DNA from 2 places in the Blastococcus sp. SYSU DS0533 genome. Region 2 is predicted to be linked to the other one. Evidence: riboswitches for the same ligand, from Rfam matches in the RefSeq annotation. Region 2 holds a riboswitch; the other holds the start of a gene.
The links. A riboswitch is a leader RNA that binds a small molecule or an ion and turns the genes downstream of it on or off. The one in region 2 is predicted to bind S-adenosylmethionine.
Positions count from the first base shown of each region.

Region 1: another riboswitch for S-adenosylmethionine. It lies ahead of ACI79W_RS19655 (bifunctional o-acetylhomoserine/o-acetylserine sulfhydrylase); the one in region 2 lies ahead of ACI79W_RS14935 (methionine ABC transporter ATP-binding protein).

Region 1 is NZ_JBJGZZ010000025.1:15,396-22,952, reverse strand. It holds gene ACI79W_RS19665 (YdeI/OmpD-associated family protein) at 1-149, opposite strand, end outside; gene metX (homoserine O-acetyltransferase MetX) at 191-1,267, opposite strand; gene ACI79W_RS19655 (bifunctional o-acetylhomoserine/o-acetylserine sulfhydrylase) at 1,269-2,561, opposite strand; SAM riboswitch class IV at 2,605-2,720, opposite strand; gene ACI79W_RS19650 (hypothetical protein) at 2,810-3,334, opposite strand; gene ACI79W_RS19645 (mechanosensitive ion channel family protein) at 3,331-4,227, opposite strand; gene ACI79W_RS19640 (thioesterase family protein) at 4,385-5,170, opposite strand; gene ACI79W_RS19635 (EamA family transporter) at 5,251-6,222, shown strand; gene ACI79W_RS19630 (ABC transporter substrate-binding protein) at 6,250-7,263, opposite strand; gene ACI79W_RS19625 (ABC transporter ATP-binding protein) at 7,352-7,557, opposite strand, start outside.
Region 2 is NZ_JBJGZZ010000012.1:84,566-92,122, reverse strand. It holds gene ACI79W_RS14950 (sulfotransferase-like domain-containing protein) at 1-153, opposite strand, end outside; RNA gene ssrA (transfer-messenger RNA) at 243-617, shown strand; gene ACI79W_RS14940 (intradiol ring-cleavage dioxygenase) at 695-1,624, opposite strand; SAM riboswitch class I at 1,778-1,872, shown strand; gene ACI79W_RS14935 (methionine ABC transporter ATP-binding protein) at 2,078-3,094, shown strand; gene ACI79W_RS14930 (methionine ABC transporter permease) at 3,091-3,750, shown strand; gene ACI79W_RS14925 (MetQ/NlpA family ABC transporter substrate-binding protein) at 3,814-4,629, shown strand; gene ACI79W_RS14920 (hypothetical protein) at 4,705-4,914, shown strand; gene ACI79W_RS14915 (TetR/AcrR family transcriptional regulator) at 4,911-5,474, shown strand; gene ACI79W_RS14910 (MFS transporter) at 5,492-6,727, shown strand; gene ACI79W_RS14905 (adenylate/guanylate cyclase domain-containing protein) at 6,796-7,557, shown strand, end outside.

The sequences.
Region 1 (7,557 bases), on a different contig from region 2:
TCCGCGGAGGTGACCGACGGGATGCCGGAGCCCTTGCGGGCGATCTGCACGTAGAGCCCGGGGGCGGTTGCGTGCTCGGCTTCCAGCCAGGCCTCGAGGGCGGGCTGGTCGGCGAACGGCAGCATCGGCAGGTCCGTCGGGGCGGGCACGGTGCCATCCTGACCCGGGGGTGCGACGGAACGGGTGCGCGTCAGCCCGCCATCAGCTCGCGCAGCAGCGCGTCGACCTCGGCGGTCTCGACGAGGAAGCCGTCGTGGCCGTAGGGCGAGCGGATCAGCCGCAGCGGGACGCCGAGCGCGTCGGCCACCCGCTGCTGCTGCTCGACCGGGTACAGCCGGTCGCTGTCCACGCCGGCGACGAGCGCGCGGGCCGTCACCCCGGCCAGCGCCGCCTCCACCCCGCCGCGGCCCCGGCCGACGTCCCAGGTGTTCATGGCCTGGGTGAGCACCACGTAGCTGCCGGCGTCGAAGCGCCCGGCGAGCTTGGCCCCGTGGTGCTGCAGGTAGGAGGCGACGGCGAAGCGGCCGTCCTCCTGCAGGCGGGTCCCGAACCGCGCCTCGAGCTCGCCCGCGCTGCGGTAGGTGAGGTGGGCGATCCGGCGGGCGACGTCGAGGCCCGCCACCGGCGGGTCGTCCAGCGGGTAATCGCCGTCGCGCCAGCGGGGGTCGGCCCGCACGGCGGCCTGCTGCGTGGTCTGCGTGCCGATCTGGTCGGCCGAGGCGACGGCGGTGGAGGCGAGGAAGAACAGCGCCCCCACCCGGCCGGGGAACCGGACCGCCCACTCCAGCGCCCGCATGCCGCCCATCGAGCCGCCGGCCACCGCGGCGAACCGCTGGACGCCCAGCGCGTCGGCGAGCGCCGCCTCGACGCGCACCTGGTCACCGACGGTGACCTCGGGGAAGCGCCCACCCCACGGCCGGCCGTCCGGTGCGGCCGTGGACGGCCCGGTCGTCCCCTGGCAGCCGCCGAGGACGTTCGCGCAGACGACGAAGAACCGGTCGGTGTCCAGGGCGGCGCCGGGACCGACCACGCCGCCCCACCAGCCCGGGGTCGGGTGACCGGGGCCGGCCGGGCCGACGACGTGGCTGTCGCCGGTGAGCGCGTGCTCGACCAGCACGGCGTTGCCGCCGTCCGCGGCGAGCGTCCCCCACGTCTCGTAGGCGACCCGGAGCCCGGGCAGGCTCCCGCCCCGCTCGAGCTCGAACGGGGCGGGCAGGTCGAGGAACCGCCGGTCGCCCGCCGGATCCCCCTCGACCCACCCGCCCACGTCAGGCGGACTTGGCGGCGCGGAACCCGGCCTCGAGGTCGGCGAGGATGTCCTCGATCCCCTCCAGGCCCACGGCCAGGCGCACCAGGCCCGGGGTGACGCCGGTGGTCAGCTGCTCCTCCGGGGTCAGCTGCGAGTGCGTCGTCGAGGCAGGGTGGATGACCAGGCTGCGCACGTCACCGATGTTGGCGACGTGGCTGTGCAGCTCGAGGGCCTCCACGAACCTCTTGCCGGCCTCCACGCCGCCGTGCAGCTCGAAGGTGAGGACGGCGCCGGCGCCCTTCGGCGCGTACTTCTGCTGCGCCGCGTGCCAAGGTGACGAGGGCAGGCCGGGGTAGTTGACCCGCTCGACGGCGTCGTGGGCCTCGAGGAACTCCGCCACCCGCTGGGCGTTCTGCACGTGCCGCTCCATGCGCAGCGACAGGGTCTCGATGCCCTGCACGACCAGGAAGGCGTTGAACGGCGAGACCGCGGGCCCCAGGTCGCGCAGCAGCTGCACCCGTGCCTTGAGCGCGAACGCCGGCGCGCCCAGGTCGGCGTAGACGACGCCGTGGTAGGTCGGGTCGGCCGTGGTGAACATCGGGTGCCGGCCGCCGGTCCAGTCGAACGAGCCGCCGTCGACGATCAGCCCGGCGATGACCGTGCCGTGCCCGCCCAGGTACTTGGTCGCCGAGTGGACGACGACGTCGGCGCCGTGCTCCAGGGGGCGCACCAGGTAGGGCGTGGCGATCGTGTTGTCCACGATCAGCGGCACCCCGTTGCGGTGGGCGACCCCGGCGACGGTCTCGATGTCGAGGACGTCGCCCTTGGGGTTGCCGATCGACTCGGCGAAGAACGCCCGGGTGTTCTCCTGCACCAGCGACTGCCAGTTCTCCGGGTCGTCGGGGTTCTCGACGAAGGAGACGGTGATGCCCATCTTCGGCAGCGAGTGGTGCAGCAGGTTGTACGTGCCGCCGTACAGCGAGGCGGAGGCGACGACGTGGTCGCCGGCCTCGGCGAGGTTGAGGATCGCGAGGGTCTCCGCGGCCTGGCCGGAGGCGACCGCGAGCGCGGCGACGCCGCCCTCGAGCGACGCGACGCGCTGCTCCAGCGCGTCCTGCGTCGGGTTCATGATCCGCGTGTAGATGTTTCCCATCTCCGCCAGCGCGAAGAGGTCGGCGGCGTGCTGGGTGTCGCGGAACTGGTAGGCGGTGGTCGCGTAGATCGGCAGCGCGCGGGCGCCGGTCGCCGGGTCGGGGCTCGTGCCGGCGTGGATCTGCCGGGTCTCGAAGCTCCAGCTCTGCGGGTCGGTCATGCGCCGTCTCCTTCGCTCGCGGGAGATCCCGCGGCGCACGGGAGCTCCGTCCTTGCCGGGGGCGGGACGCCGGCCGGCCGGCTCTTCCCCTGGAGCACCTCAGACGGAGTTGAGGTTGCCGGGCAGCCAGCCAGGTGCTTCGCGCTGCCTCTCAGGAGCCGACGCGATCGTAGGACGCCCACCCGGCCGCCGCACACCCGCCCCGGTCGGCCGGGCGGTGTCCCACGTGGAACACCGGCCCCACCGACCTAGGAGCCGGGCACCGTCTCCTCGCCCGTGCCGCCGGTCGGCGTCGGGGCGGTGGTCTCCGGCGCGGTGGTCGCGGTGCCGGTCCCGTCGTCCGGTGACGGGGAGCTGCTCGTCGCGGTGGTCGGCGAGGTGGGCCGGGTCGTCGGCGTGGGCTGCGGCGTCGTCGTCGCCGGCTCCTCGGTCGGCTCCGCCTCCTCCGTCTGCGTCGGCTCGGGCTGCGTCGGCTCCGTCTGCGCCGGCTCGGTCGTCCCGCTGACCTCCGCGGGGTCGTCCGTCCGGGCCTCGCGCGTCTCCGGCTTGACGTTGAGCCACAGCGCGAACACGGCGACGAAGAGCACGGCGAGCACGACGGTGGAGGTGCGGGCGCGGCCCAGCCGCCGGGGGATCGCCGCCCACCAGCCGTGCCGCGGCACCGGCGACGCGCCGTCGGCCGGCGAGCCGGGGGCGGCGGCGGGGGCCGTGCTGACGGTGGGCTCCTCGGAGGCCCGGGCGGTCGCGTCGCGACGCTCGTCGGGAGTGGTCACCGGGCCCCCTCCTGCACGGTGGTCGCGCCGTCCTGCGCCAGGAGCGCGGTCGTGGGCTGCGGCACCTGCATGCCCTGGTTGCGGAACGCCTGGACGATGCGGGCGCGCAGGTCGCGCCCGACCTCGAACTGCTTGCCGGGCAGCGTGCGCGCGACCACCCGGACGTTCACCTCGTCCAGCCCGAGGGTCTCGACGCCCATCACCGTGGGCGGGTCGAGCAGCAGCGGCCGCATGGCCGGGTCGCGGAACGCCTCCCTGCCCACGCCCCGCAGGATCTCGTTGGCCCGGGTGACGTCCACGCTGGTCGGCACGGGGACGTCGACGACGGCGCGCGCCCAGTCGCGGGAGAGGTTGACCACCTTGACGATCTGGCCGTTGGGCACGGTCACGACCTCGCCGTCGGGCGAGCGCACCCGCGTGACCCGCAGCGTGACGTCCTCGACGGTGCCGTTCGCCGGGTCCCCGCCGCCGACCACCTGGATGGAGACGACGTCGCCGAACCCGTACTGGCGCTCGGTGATGATGAAGAACCCGGCCAGCACGTCACCGACGATGCGCTGCGCGCCGAAGCCCAGGCCCACGCCCAGCACGGTCGCCGGTGCGACGAGGCCGGTCACCGGGATGCCGAGGCGGTCGAGGATGAAGAACACCGAGATCGAGTAGATGAGCACGACCAGCGCCCAGGTGAGCACCTGGGTCAGCGAGTGGCGGTGCTTGGCCGCCTCCGACCGGACCAGCGCGTCGCCGCCGGTGGAGTTGCGGTCGATCCGGTCGGTGATCTTGTCGCCGACCCAGCCCACGAACCGGGCCAGCAGGACCGAGCCGAGGATGATGAGCACGACCTCGAGACCTCGCCCGGACAGCCAGTCCAGCACGTCTCCCAGCGCGTCCACGCGGCAGCACTCCGATCGTCGGGGGAAGCGACCCTCCCACCTTGCGCACCGCCGGGCGACGATGCCAACCGGTCCCGCAGGGTACCGCCGCGGTGAGCGGCGTCCGCGCCGCTGACCTGCGGCGGGGCGGGCGCGGAGAGATCCCTCACGGGACGGCTCACCGCGGCTCGACGAACAGCGACTGGCTGGACCGGCCGATGGGTCCGTCGGCGTCGAAGAGGACGGCATGGCACTGCGCGGCGCCCGCGCCGCCGTGGACGGTGGTGGCGTCCATGCCCAGCCACTCCCCCCGCGGCGGTCGCTGCAGGGCGACGGTGAGGTCCACGTTGGCGAACGTCGCCGTCCGCCAGTCGAGGGTGGCCGAGATGCCGCTCGCGGCGTCGGTCATGACCAGCAGGTGCTCCAGCGGCGTCATCACCTCACCGGCGACGAGCGCGCACTCGGGGCGGGTCCACGCCGTGGCCGGGCCCGGCCCGTTGAACGACCCCGCGGCGAACCGCCAGTCCAGCGCCCGGTGGTAGGCAACCTCGCTGGTGAAGAAGGCCGCGCGCTCGGGGCGGCTCCCCTCCGGGCCGGCCGGCGCCGGGTGCGGCAGGGCGGTCGCGGGTGGGGCGTCGCCGCGGGTGCGCATCCGCCACGCGGACAGGCGCATGAGCGGCGGGCCCCCGGCGTCGAGGACCGCCTCGACCAGCTCGATCCGCCGGCCGGGCCGGACGACCGACGTGCGCACCCGCACGGGGCCGACCGGCACCGGCGCGAGGATGTCGTAGGCCATCCGGACGGTCTGCCCGCCCTCGATCGCGCCGGCCCGCTCGGCGGCGCGCAGCAGCAGCGCGGCGGGCGGGCCGGCGTGCTGGTAGCCGTTGTGCCACGGGCCGATGGTCAGGGCGGTGGCGGTGAAGCCGTCGCCGTCGGGCAGGTAGAGGGCCTCCGGAACGTCCACGGGCGAAGTCTGCCGCCCCGGGTCGCCGACCGGTCGGGCCGGTAGGTGTCTCGGCCGCCGACGCCCGCTACCGTGCGCCCGTGCCCCGCACCGCCCGCCCCGGCCTCGGATACGCCTTCACGCTGGGCGCGGCGGCCCTCTTCGCCGTCAACGGCACGGTGTCGACGCTCGCGCTCCAGGCCGGGATCCCGCCGACGCGGCTGACCGCGCTGCGCTGCACCGGCGCCGCGGTGGTGCTGCTGGCGGTGCTCGCGCTCGCCGCCCCGGGCCGGCTGCGGGTGCGGCTCCGCGAGCTCCCGCTGCTGGCCGTCTTCGGCGTCGTGGGCGTCGCGCTGACCCAGTTCCTGTACTACGTCGCCATCGGGCGGCTGCCGGTCGGCATCGCCCTGGTGTTCGAGATGACCGCGCCGGTCTTCATCGCGCTCTACGTCTGGCTGGTGCGCCGCCAGCGGGTGCGCAGCCGGCTGTGGGCGGCGCTGCTGCTGTCGCTGTCCGGGCTGGTGCTCGTCGCGCAGGTCTGGGAGGGCGGCGGCTCGCTGGACCCGCTGGGGGTGGCGGCGGCGCTGGCCGCGGCGCTGTGCCTGGCCACGTACTACCTGGTGGGCGAGCGCGGCACCGTGAGCCGCGACCCGGTCACCCTCACCTGCTGGAGCTTCGTGGCGGCGGCGCTGTTCTGGGCGGTCGCTGCGCCGTGGTGGCAGTTCGACGGCGGGGTGCTCGCCCAGCAGGTGCCGGTCTCGCTGGGCGACCTGCGGCTGCCGCTGTGGCTGCTCGTCGGGTGGATCGTGGTGCTCGGTGCGGCGGTCCCGTTCTGGCTGTCGGTCGCGGCGCTGCCGCACCTGGCCCCGACCACCGCCGGCCTGGTGGCGACGGTGGAGCCGGTGTTCGCCTCCGTCGTCGCCTGGCTGTGGGTGGAGCAGGTGCTCACCGGCTGGCAGGTCGCCGGCGGCGTCGTCGTCCTCACCGGGATCGCGCTGGCCCAGACCGCGCGCACCGGGCGGACGCCGTCGGCGCCCCCGGTGCCGGAGGCCCCGGCCCCGCTGTCGACGTGACGCGGGACCGGGGACCGGAGCAGCGCGCTAGGGGGTGACGTCCTCGGCGTCGGCGAGCCAGCCCGCCAGCTCGTCCATGTACTCCGCCTGCGCGACGTAGTCCATGCCGATGTACTTCCACGGGTGCACCTGGCCGGCCCGGACGGCGGGCAGCAGGCCGTAGGTGGGCTGCGTGGCCATCTCCTCGGGGGTCATGGCGCCGCGGAGCGAGTGCAGGAGGACGTCGCTGGGGTACTGAGGCACGTTCTCCCAGCTCGCCGTCTCCCAGTAGTAGCCGTCCCCGCCCGGGTCGACGAACCGGACGCCGAGGTCGGCGTACATGCGCAGGGAGGGCTCGTCCTGCGCCTTGGCCATGTAGAAGCCCTCGTCGGCGTAGGCGGCGACGGGCAGCACGGTGGCGCCGCCGGCCGCGGCCTCGGTGAGCGCCGCGGATGCCGCCTCGAACTCCTCGCGGGCCTGCGTCACCTCCTGGCCCTCCATGTCGGCGCCCAGCGCCTCGGCGAGCTCGGCGGTGCGGTCGATGACGTCGGCGGCCGACCCCTTCCAGGCGATGGCGATGATCGGCGCGATCTCGGCGACCTGCTCCTGCTGCTCCAGGCTCTCGAAGCCGTAGAGCGGCTGGGTCTCGTCGAGCGTCCCCTCGGAGTCGGTCGGGTAGACGGTGGTGACGATGACGTCCGGGGCGGCCGCGGCCAGCTGCTCCAGGTCGATCTGGCCGTAGCTCTCGCCGACGATCTCCACCTCGGAGAGGTCCTTGCCCTCGAAGGCGACGTCGTCGGCCGTGGAGGTCTGGCCGAAGGTGGCCACCGGCTCCACGCCGTAGTTCCACAGCGAGGAGACGACGTCGTTGAGGCCGGCGACGCGCGCGGGGGCGGCGTCGAGCTCGACGGTGCTGCCCAGGTCGTCGGTGAACTGCCAGACCTCCTGGGCGGCGGCCGGGGCGGTGCCCTCGGTGGCGGTGTCGTCGCCGCAGGCGCTGGCGCCGACGGTCACGCCCAGGGCCAGGAGGCCGCCCAGCAGGCGGCGAGAGGTGCGGTGCAACGGGACTCCCTCGGATGAGGGGATGCATGGTCATCCCCGGTCGGAGGAAGGTTAGCCTGCCCTAATCTGCACCGTCGAGACGGGCCGCTCAGCGCAGCCGGCGCACCGGGACGACCATCGGCGTCCCCGTGACCGGGTCGGCCAGCACCCGCGCCTCGAGGTCGAAGACGCCGGCGAGCAGTTCCGCCGTCAGCACCTCGTCGGGGGTGCCCGAGGCGACCAGCGCGCCGTCCTTCATCGCCACCAGCCGCTGGGCGTAGCGGGCGGCCAGGTTCAGGTCGTGCAGGACCACCA
Region 2 (7,557 bases):
GGTCGTGGCCAGGTAGTACGCGTACAGCGGCTCGTCGACGACGGCGGTGTCGGGGCGGTTCTCCCAGGCGCGCATCGTCGCCGTCGACAGGGTGCGCGGCCCGGACCACATCGCGATCCGCATCGGCGTCGTCGTCCGGCCGGCCCCCGTCATGCGGGCATCGTGCCGGACGGCCGCCGCGTCGTCGCGCCGGGGGAACAACCGGCTGGACGGAGCCGTTACCCTGACTGCACAACTGCACAGGGGGTGATTGGTCTCGACTTCGGTCGGGTGTCCAGGGGAAGCGAGCCGAGGAAGCCAACGATGAGCTCGTTAACCACGCGTTGGAAACAACACAAGCGCCGACTCCAGTCAGCGCGAGTTCGCCCTCGCTGCCTAAGTAGCGAGGCGACTCTGTCAGCCCGGGTTCGTCATCGGCCCGGATCCTGGCATCAGCTAGATGACTCACCGTGAGTGCCGGTCGCGGGCGTTCACGGGACATCTCACAGCGACTGGGCCCGTCACATCGACTCGTCCGTGAGATCGATGGGGTCGAGCAGAGGCAGTAGCGGACTGCGCTCGGAGAAGCCCTGGTCATGCGTCGAAGGACGCGGGTTCGATTCCCGCCACCTCCACCCCGTTCCACCACGAAGGGCCCGGTCTGCAGACCGGGCCCTTCGTGCGTCCGGGGCCCGTCGGCGGGACCCCGCCCCGGTCAGGAGGGCCGGCTCGGCGGTCCCCCGCCCGGGCCGGCGCCGGTCCCGCCGCCGGTGGGCGTGGTGGTGGTGTCGACGCCGACCGGCAGGGTGACCGTGTAGCCGCTCGCGACGTCGCCGGTGACGGTGGCCAGCTGGCTCGCGCCGCCGTCGTCACCGAAGACGCCGTCGCTGGTGAGCGTGACCTGCGCCAGGTGGCCCACCGAGCTCTCGTAGCCGCTGGTGGCGTAGACGGTCTCGCAGACGTCCGCGGGCAGCGCCACCTGGGAGGTGGCGATCGCGTTGGCCGCGTCGGTGATGCTGCCCTCGTCCGGGTAGACCTCGAAGTGGACGTGCGGCCACCGCCCCGGGTAGCAGGCCGGGACGATGCTGGTGAACCACACCCTCCCGTCGGCGTCGGCGACCTGCACCCCGCGCAGGTAGTTCTGGTCGGTGATCCCGTCGGAGTACAGGGAGTAGCCGCCGTCGCGGTCGCAGTGCCACACGTAGACGGCGACGCCGGCGAACGGCACGCCGCCGTTCGCGAGGTCCCGGACCACGAGCTCCAGCGTCATCGGCACGCCCTCGGCGGTGCCGCCGGCCTCCCCGAAGCTGGACCGGATGTCGCTGCGCACGATGCCGCTCTGGTCGAGCACGTCGGGTCCGTTGGAACCGTCACCGGGGTAGGGGCCGGCGGTCTCGTCGGGGACCTCCCCGGAGACCGCGGTCGCACCCGCCGCCGTCGTCGAACCGGTGGCCGCGGAGGACCCGGCGCCGCAGGCTGCCAGGCCGGCGCTCGCCGCGCCGAGACCGAGCACGCCCAGCAGTCGGCGCCGGCTGAGCAGCGTCCCCAGGTCGAACCCCAGCCCCTGGTCGACGACCTCCTCGTCCGGCCGGGGCAGCGGGCGCCCCTCGAAGGCGGGGGTGGGACCGGTCGGCAGCGGGGTCATGGGCTCTCCTGGGTCGGGCTCGTCGCGGGTCGGCGACCACGCTCGGCCGCCGACCCGCGACCCGGCTGGACAGCGGCTGCGAGTGCGCTGTGTGAGTGACGTCGCAGGTCGCGGAGGGGAAACGCCCGAGCTCGGTCCGTAGACTTGCTGCCGCAACCATCCGGAGCGGCTGAGAGACCTGGCTCGTCGACGTCGCAGCAACCCCCCGCATCGGCGGGCGCGGGTGCTACTGCCAGGACCGATGGAGGAACACCATGCGGTACGAGCTGCTCCCGTGGGCCCGCCGGCACGTCGACCTGTGCAGCACCGGCACGGCCATGTGCCGCTGAGGCCTCCGGCCTTTCGCTGACGCCCGCCGCGCGCGGGCGCGCACCCCAGCCCCGCGCATCGCGGGCCCGTCCGCCCTCCCGGCGGGGCCCGCCCGTGCCGGCTCAACCCCGAGGACAGCACCCCGTGATCGAACTGAAGGACGTCCGCAAGGTCTTCCCGGCCCGCGGGCGGGCCGGCGAGGTCGTCGCCGTCGACGGCGTCAGCCTGTCCGTGGACCGCGGCGAGTTCGCCGGCGTCGTCGGCCCCAGCGGCTCGGGCAAGAGCACGCTGGTGCGCCTGGTCAACCTGCTGGAGCGGCCCACGTCGGGCTCGGTGACCGTCGACGGGCAGGTGCTCACCGAGCTGCCCGACGAGCAGGTCCGGCAGGCGCGGCGCTCCATCGGCATGGTCTTCCAGCACTTCGAGCTGCTCGACTCGCGCACCGCCGCGGGCAACGTGGAGCACCCGCTCGAGCTCGCCGGCGTCGGCCGGGCCGAGCGCCGGCGGCGGGCCGGGGAGCTGCTGGACCTCGTGGGCCTGGCCGACCGAGCCGACGCCCGCCCCGCCCAGCTCTCCGGCGGCCAGCAGCAGCGCGTGGCCATCGCCCGGGCGCTCGCCGTCCGGCCGGACGTGCTGCTCTGCGACGAGGCCACCTCCGCGCTCGACCAGGCCAGCACCACCGGCGTCCTGGAGCTGCTGCGCCGGGTGCGCGACGAGCTCGGCCTGACCGTCCTGCTGATCACCCACGAGATGTCCGTCGTCAAGGCCGTCTGCGACAGCGCCGTCCTGCTCGACCGGGGGCGGGTCGTCGACGGCGGCCGGCTGGCCGACGTGCTGACCCGGCCGGGCTCCCCGCTGGGGGAGGCCCTGCTCCCGGCGCCGGTCGCGGACGCCGGTGCCGGGCACGACGGCGCCCTGCTGCGGGTGACCGTCACCGACCGGACGCCGGAGACCCGCGTCCTGCAGACCCTGATCGGGGAGCTGGGCCTGGCCGTCGAGATCGCCGGCGGATCGGTGGAGACCGTCGCCGGTGGACGCTACGGCCGGCTGCTCCTGCGGGTCACCGGGGGAGGCGCGGGCCTGGACGACGCCGTGCACCGGCTGCAGGCCGACGGCGTCCTGGTCGAGCGCGTGGCCGCGACCGCGGAGGTGGCCCGGTGAGCGACTGGAACCGCATCTGGCCGCAGCTGCTGGACGCCACCTGGGAGACGCTCTACATGGTGGGCGTCGCGGCGCTGGTCACCGTGCTGCTCGGCGTCCCGCTGGGCGTGCTGCTCACCGTCACCGCCTCCGGCGGGCTGGCCCCGCGGCCGCTGCTCAACCGCGCGCTGGGCCTGGTCGTCAACCTGGGCCGCGCGCTGCCGTTCATCATCCTGCTGGTCCTCGTCGCCCCGGTCACCCGAGGCATCGTGGGCACGACGATCGGCTCCACCGCGGCGATCGTGCCGCTGACCATCGGCGCGGTCCCCTTCCTCGCCCGGCTGGTGGAGACCAGCCTGCGCGAGGTCGCCGCCGGGAAGGTCGAGGCGGCGCTGTCGATGGGTGCCCGCCGGCGCGACGTCGTGCGCACCGTGCTGCTGCCCGAGGCCCGGCCGTCGCTGGTCGCCGGGGTCACGGTCACCGTCGTCGCGCTGATCAGCTACTCGGCCATGGCCGGTGCGGTCGGCGGCGGCGGGCTGGGCGACTTCGCCATCCGCTTCGGCTACCAGCAGTTCCGCACCGACATCACGCTGGCGACCGTCGTCCTCCTGCTCGTCATCGTGCAGGCCCTCCAGTGGGCCGGCGACCGCTGGGCGCGCTCGCTCGCGCACGCCTGATCCCACCTCCACGGCGGCCACCCGGCCGCCGTCCCACCCCCACTCCAGAGGAGAACCACCACCATGCGCACCCGCTTTCCCGCCCTGCTGGCCGCGTCGGCGATGACGGCCCTGCTCGCCGCCTGCGGGGGCGAGGCCGAGCTCTCGGCGGCCGACGAGCCGCTGCGGGTGGGCGCTTCCCCGGTCCCGCACGCGGAGATCCTGCGCTACATCGACGAGAACCTCGCCGAGGACGCCGGCCTGGACCTGGAGATCGTCGAGTTCACCGACTACGTGCAGCCCAACGTGGCCCTCGACGACGGTTCCCTCGACGCCAACTACTTCCAGACCATCCCGTACCTGGAGGAGCAGGAGGCCAGCGCCGGCTACGACTTCGCGGCGCTCGACCCCGTGCACATCGAGCCGCTCGGCATCTACTCGAGCACGCTCACCGACCTCGCCGACCTGCCCGACGGCGCGACCGTGGCCATCCCGAACGACCCGACCAACGCCGCGCGGGCGCTGCGTCTGCTCGAGGCCAACGGCCTGATCACCCTCGCCGACACCGGCGACGCCGCCCCCACCTCGCTGGACGTCGAGGGCAACCCGAAGAACCTGGAGATCTCCGAGGTCGAGGCCGCGCAGGTGCCCCGGTCCCTGGCTGACGTCGACATCGCGGTCATCAACGGCAACTACGCCATCGAGGCCGACCTGGTCCCGGCCGAGGACGCGCTGGCGCTGGAGGAGGGCGAGGGCAACCCCAACGCCAACCTCCTGGTGGTGCGCACCGGTGACGAGGGCGACGAGCGCATCCAGGAGCTGGAGGAGCTGCTGCACTCCGACGAGGTGCGCCAGTTCATCGAGCAGAACTACGAGGGCGCCGTCCTCCCGGCGTTCTGACGGCGGGGGGCGGGACGCCGCACGGGCGTCCCGCCCCGCATGCCGGCAGCCGGCCGCCTCTGTACGCTCGTTCCTATGCGCTCCCGGCCCGCGGCGGGCGACTCCCGGACGACGCGCGAGGGGGCGCTCGCCGGGGGCCTCCACCTCGACGTCGCCCCGATCGCCATCCGGGAGGACGCCGTCGTCGGCGCGGGCACGGTGGTCACCCGCGACCTGCCCGCCGACGTCGTGGCGGTCGGCAACCCGGCGCGCGTCGTGCGCCGGCTGGACGACCCCGCCCGGTGAGCGCGGAGCCCACGCCGGTCCGCCGTCCGCGCCGGCACGACCCCGGGCGGCGCGACCGGCTGGTGGACACCACCCTCGACGTCATCGCGGCACGAGGGGTCGCGGCGGCCACGCACCGGGCGATCGCCCGCGCCGCCGACGTCCCGCTGGGGTCGCTGACCTACCACTTCGGCTCGCTCACCGAGCTGCTCGCCGCCGCCTTCACCCGGCACGTGGACGACGTCGCCGCGCGGTTCGACGCGCGCATGGCGGCCGCCCCCGACCGCGTGTCGGCGCTGGAGGCGCTGGTCGGGCACCTCACCGGCGACCTGCTGGGCTCGCAGCGCGACCTGGTGCTCGCCGTCGAGCTGTACGTCGCCGCAGCCCGCGACGCCGAGCTGCGGGCGGTCACCCAGGACTGGATGTCGAGGAGCCGTCGCAGTCTGGAGCGCCACCTCGACCCGGTCACCGCCCGCGAGGTCGACGCCCTCGTCGAGGGGCTGGTCCTGCACAGCGCGCTGTCCACCGACCCGATGGACGCCGCGCAGATCCGTGCCGCGCTGCTCCGGTTCGCCGGCTGACGAGAGCTGGAGTCCCCATGTCCTCCGCCCCCGCGACCGTGGAACCGCCGCGCCTCCGGCGCGCCCGCCGCGCCGTCGCCGCCTGCTTCTTCCTCAACGCCGTCTTCTACGCCGGGCTCGTGCCGCGGCTGCCCGCGGTGAAGGCCGAGCTGGACCTGAGCAGCACCGCGCTGGGCGCCGCGCTGGCCGCCGTGCCGCTGGGTGCCCTGCTGGCCGGGCTGTCGTCGGCGGCGCTCAACCGCCGGTTCGGCTCCGGGCGGGTTGCCTCCTACGGCCTGGTGCTGCTGGGCGCCGTCGTGTGGACGGTCTCGGTGGCGCCGAACTGGTACGTCCTGGCTGCCGCGTTCCTCGTGGTCGGCGCCCTGGACGCCGTCGTCGACGTCGCGCAGAACGCGCACGGCCTCCGCGTGCAGCGGCTCTACGGCCGCTCGATCATCAACTCGCTGCACGGCGTCTGGAGCATCGGCGCGGTCACCGGCGGGCTGCTCGGCTCCGCTGCGGCAGGGCTGGGCATCCCGCTGCCGGTCCACCTCGGCGTCTCGGCGGTGGTCTTCGGCGCGGTCGCCCTCGTCGTCTCCCGCGGGGTGCTCCCCGGCTCGGACGAGCCCGAGCCGGTCGCCGAGGAGGTGCCACGGGAGCGTCCGCGCCGGCGGGCCGCGGTCCCGGCCCTGGCGGTGCTGGGCCTGCTGGCCGGCTGCGGCGCGCTGATCGAGGACGTCGGTGCATCCTGGAGCGCCCTCTACCTCCGCACCGAGCTCGCGGCCGGCGCGGCGACCGCCGGGCTGGGCTTCGTCGCCCTCTCGGCCGCGATGACCGTGGGCCGGCTGGCCGGTGACCGCGTGGTCGACCGGTTCGGCGAGCGGCGGGTCGCCCGGGCCGGGGGCGCGCTCGCCGCGGTGGGCCTCGGTGTCGCGCTCGCCTGGCCGTCGGTGCCCAGCACCCTGCTCGGGTTCGCGCTGGCCGGTCTGGGCGTCGCCACTCTCATCCCCGCCGTCTACCACGCCGCCGACGAGCTCCCCGGCCTGCCGCACGGCCAGGGGCTGATGGTGATCAACTGGCTGCTGAGGATCGGCTTCCTGCTCTCCCCGCCGCTGATCGGGGTCGTGGCCGACGCCGCCAGCCTGCGGGTGGCGCTGCTCGCGGTGGTGGTCGCCGGCATCGGCGCGCTGGTGCTCGGGCGGGCCCTGCCGGGCCGCCCGGTCGCCAGGACCCCGGCGGGTGACCGGCCGGACGGCGGCGGCCCCCCTCGGTGATCATGGTCCGGTGGCCCCGATCGGGTGCCCGGCCGTGCCGTGCACCGGCCGCGCTCGTTGAGCCGCACGTGACCACGACGGGCGACGACGTGCGCCGCCGGCTGACCGGCATGGCCGAGTGGGCGCCCAGCGGCCGGCTGGCCGTCCCGGTGATCGTGGGGTTGGTCATCGCGGCCAACCTGGTCGGCGTCGGCACCGTGGTGCTGCTGCTCCTCGGCGTGGAGGGCGACCCGGGGAGCGCCGGCCGCGCCGAGGTGCTGTGGGCGGCCGCGGCCTACCTCGCCGTGGCCCTGCCGCTGGCCGTCGTCGCCGGGCTGGGGCGGCAACGGGCCACGAACCGCTGGCTGACGGCCGGCCGCGAGCCCACGGTCGCGGAGGCCCGCCAGGCGCTGCGGCTCCCGCTGGACACCGCCCTGGTCGCCGCTGTCGTCTGGGGGCTGGGTGCCGTGCTGGTGGGCGCCGTCGCGGCGGTCACCTTCCCCGATGCCCGGGTGGGTGCCCGGATCGGCGTCGCCGTGGTCCTCGGTGGCGTGGTCACCGCCGGCGTCACCTACCTGCTGGTGGCCCGGGCGGCCCGCGCCGTCACCGCCCGGGCGCTGGCCACCCACCCGCCCGCGGGGGCGCTCACCCTGGGGGTCCGCATCCGCCTGCTGCTGACCTGGGGGCTGACCAGCGGGGTTCCGATGCTCGGCGTCGTCCTGCTCTACCTGGACCCGAGCAACCCCGACGGCCCCGGGCGCACCGCCGTCGTCTTCCTCGTCGTGGTCGCCCTGCTGGTCGGCGCGCTGGCCACCGTGCTCACCGCGCGGGCCGTCGGGCAGCCGCTGCGC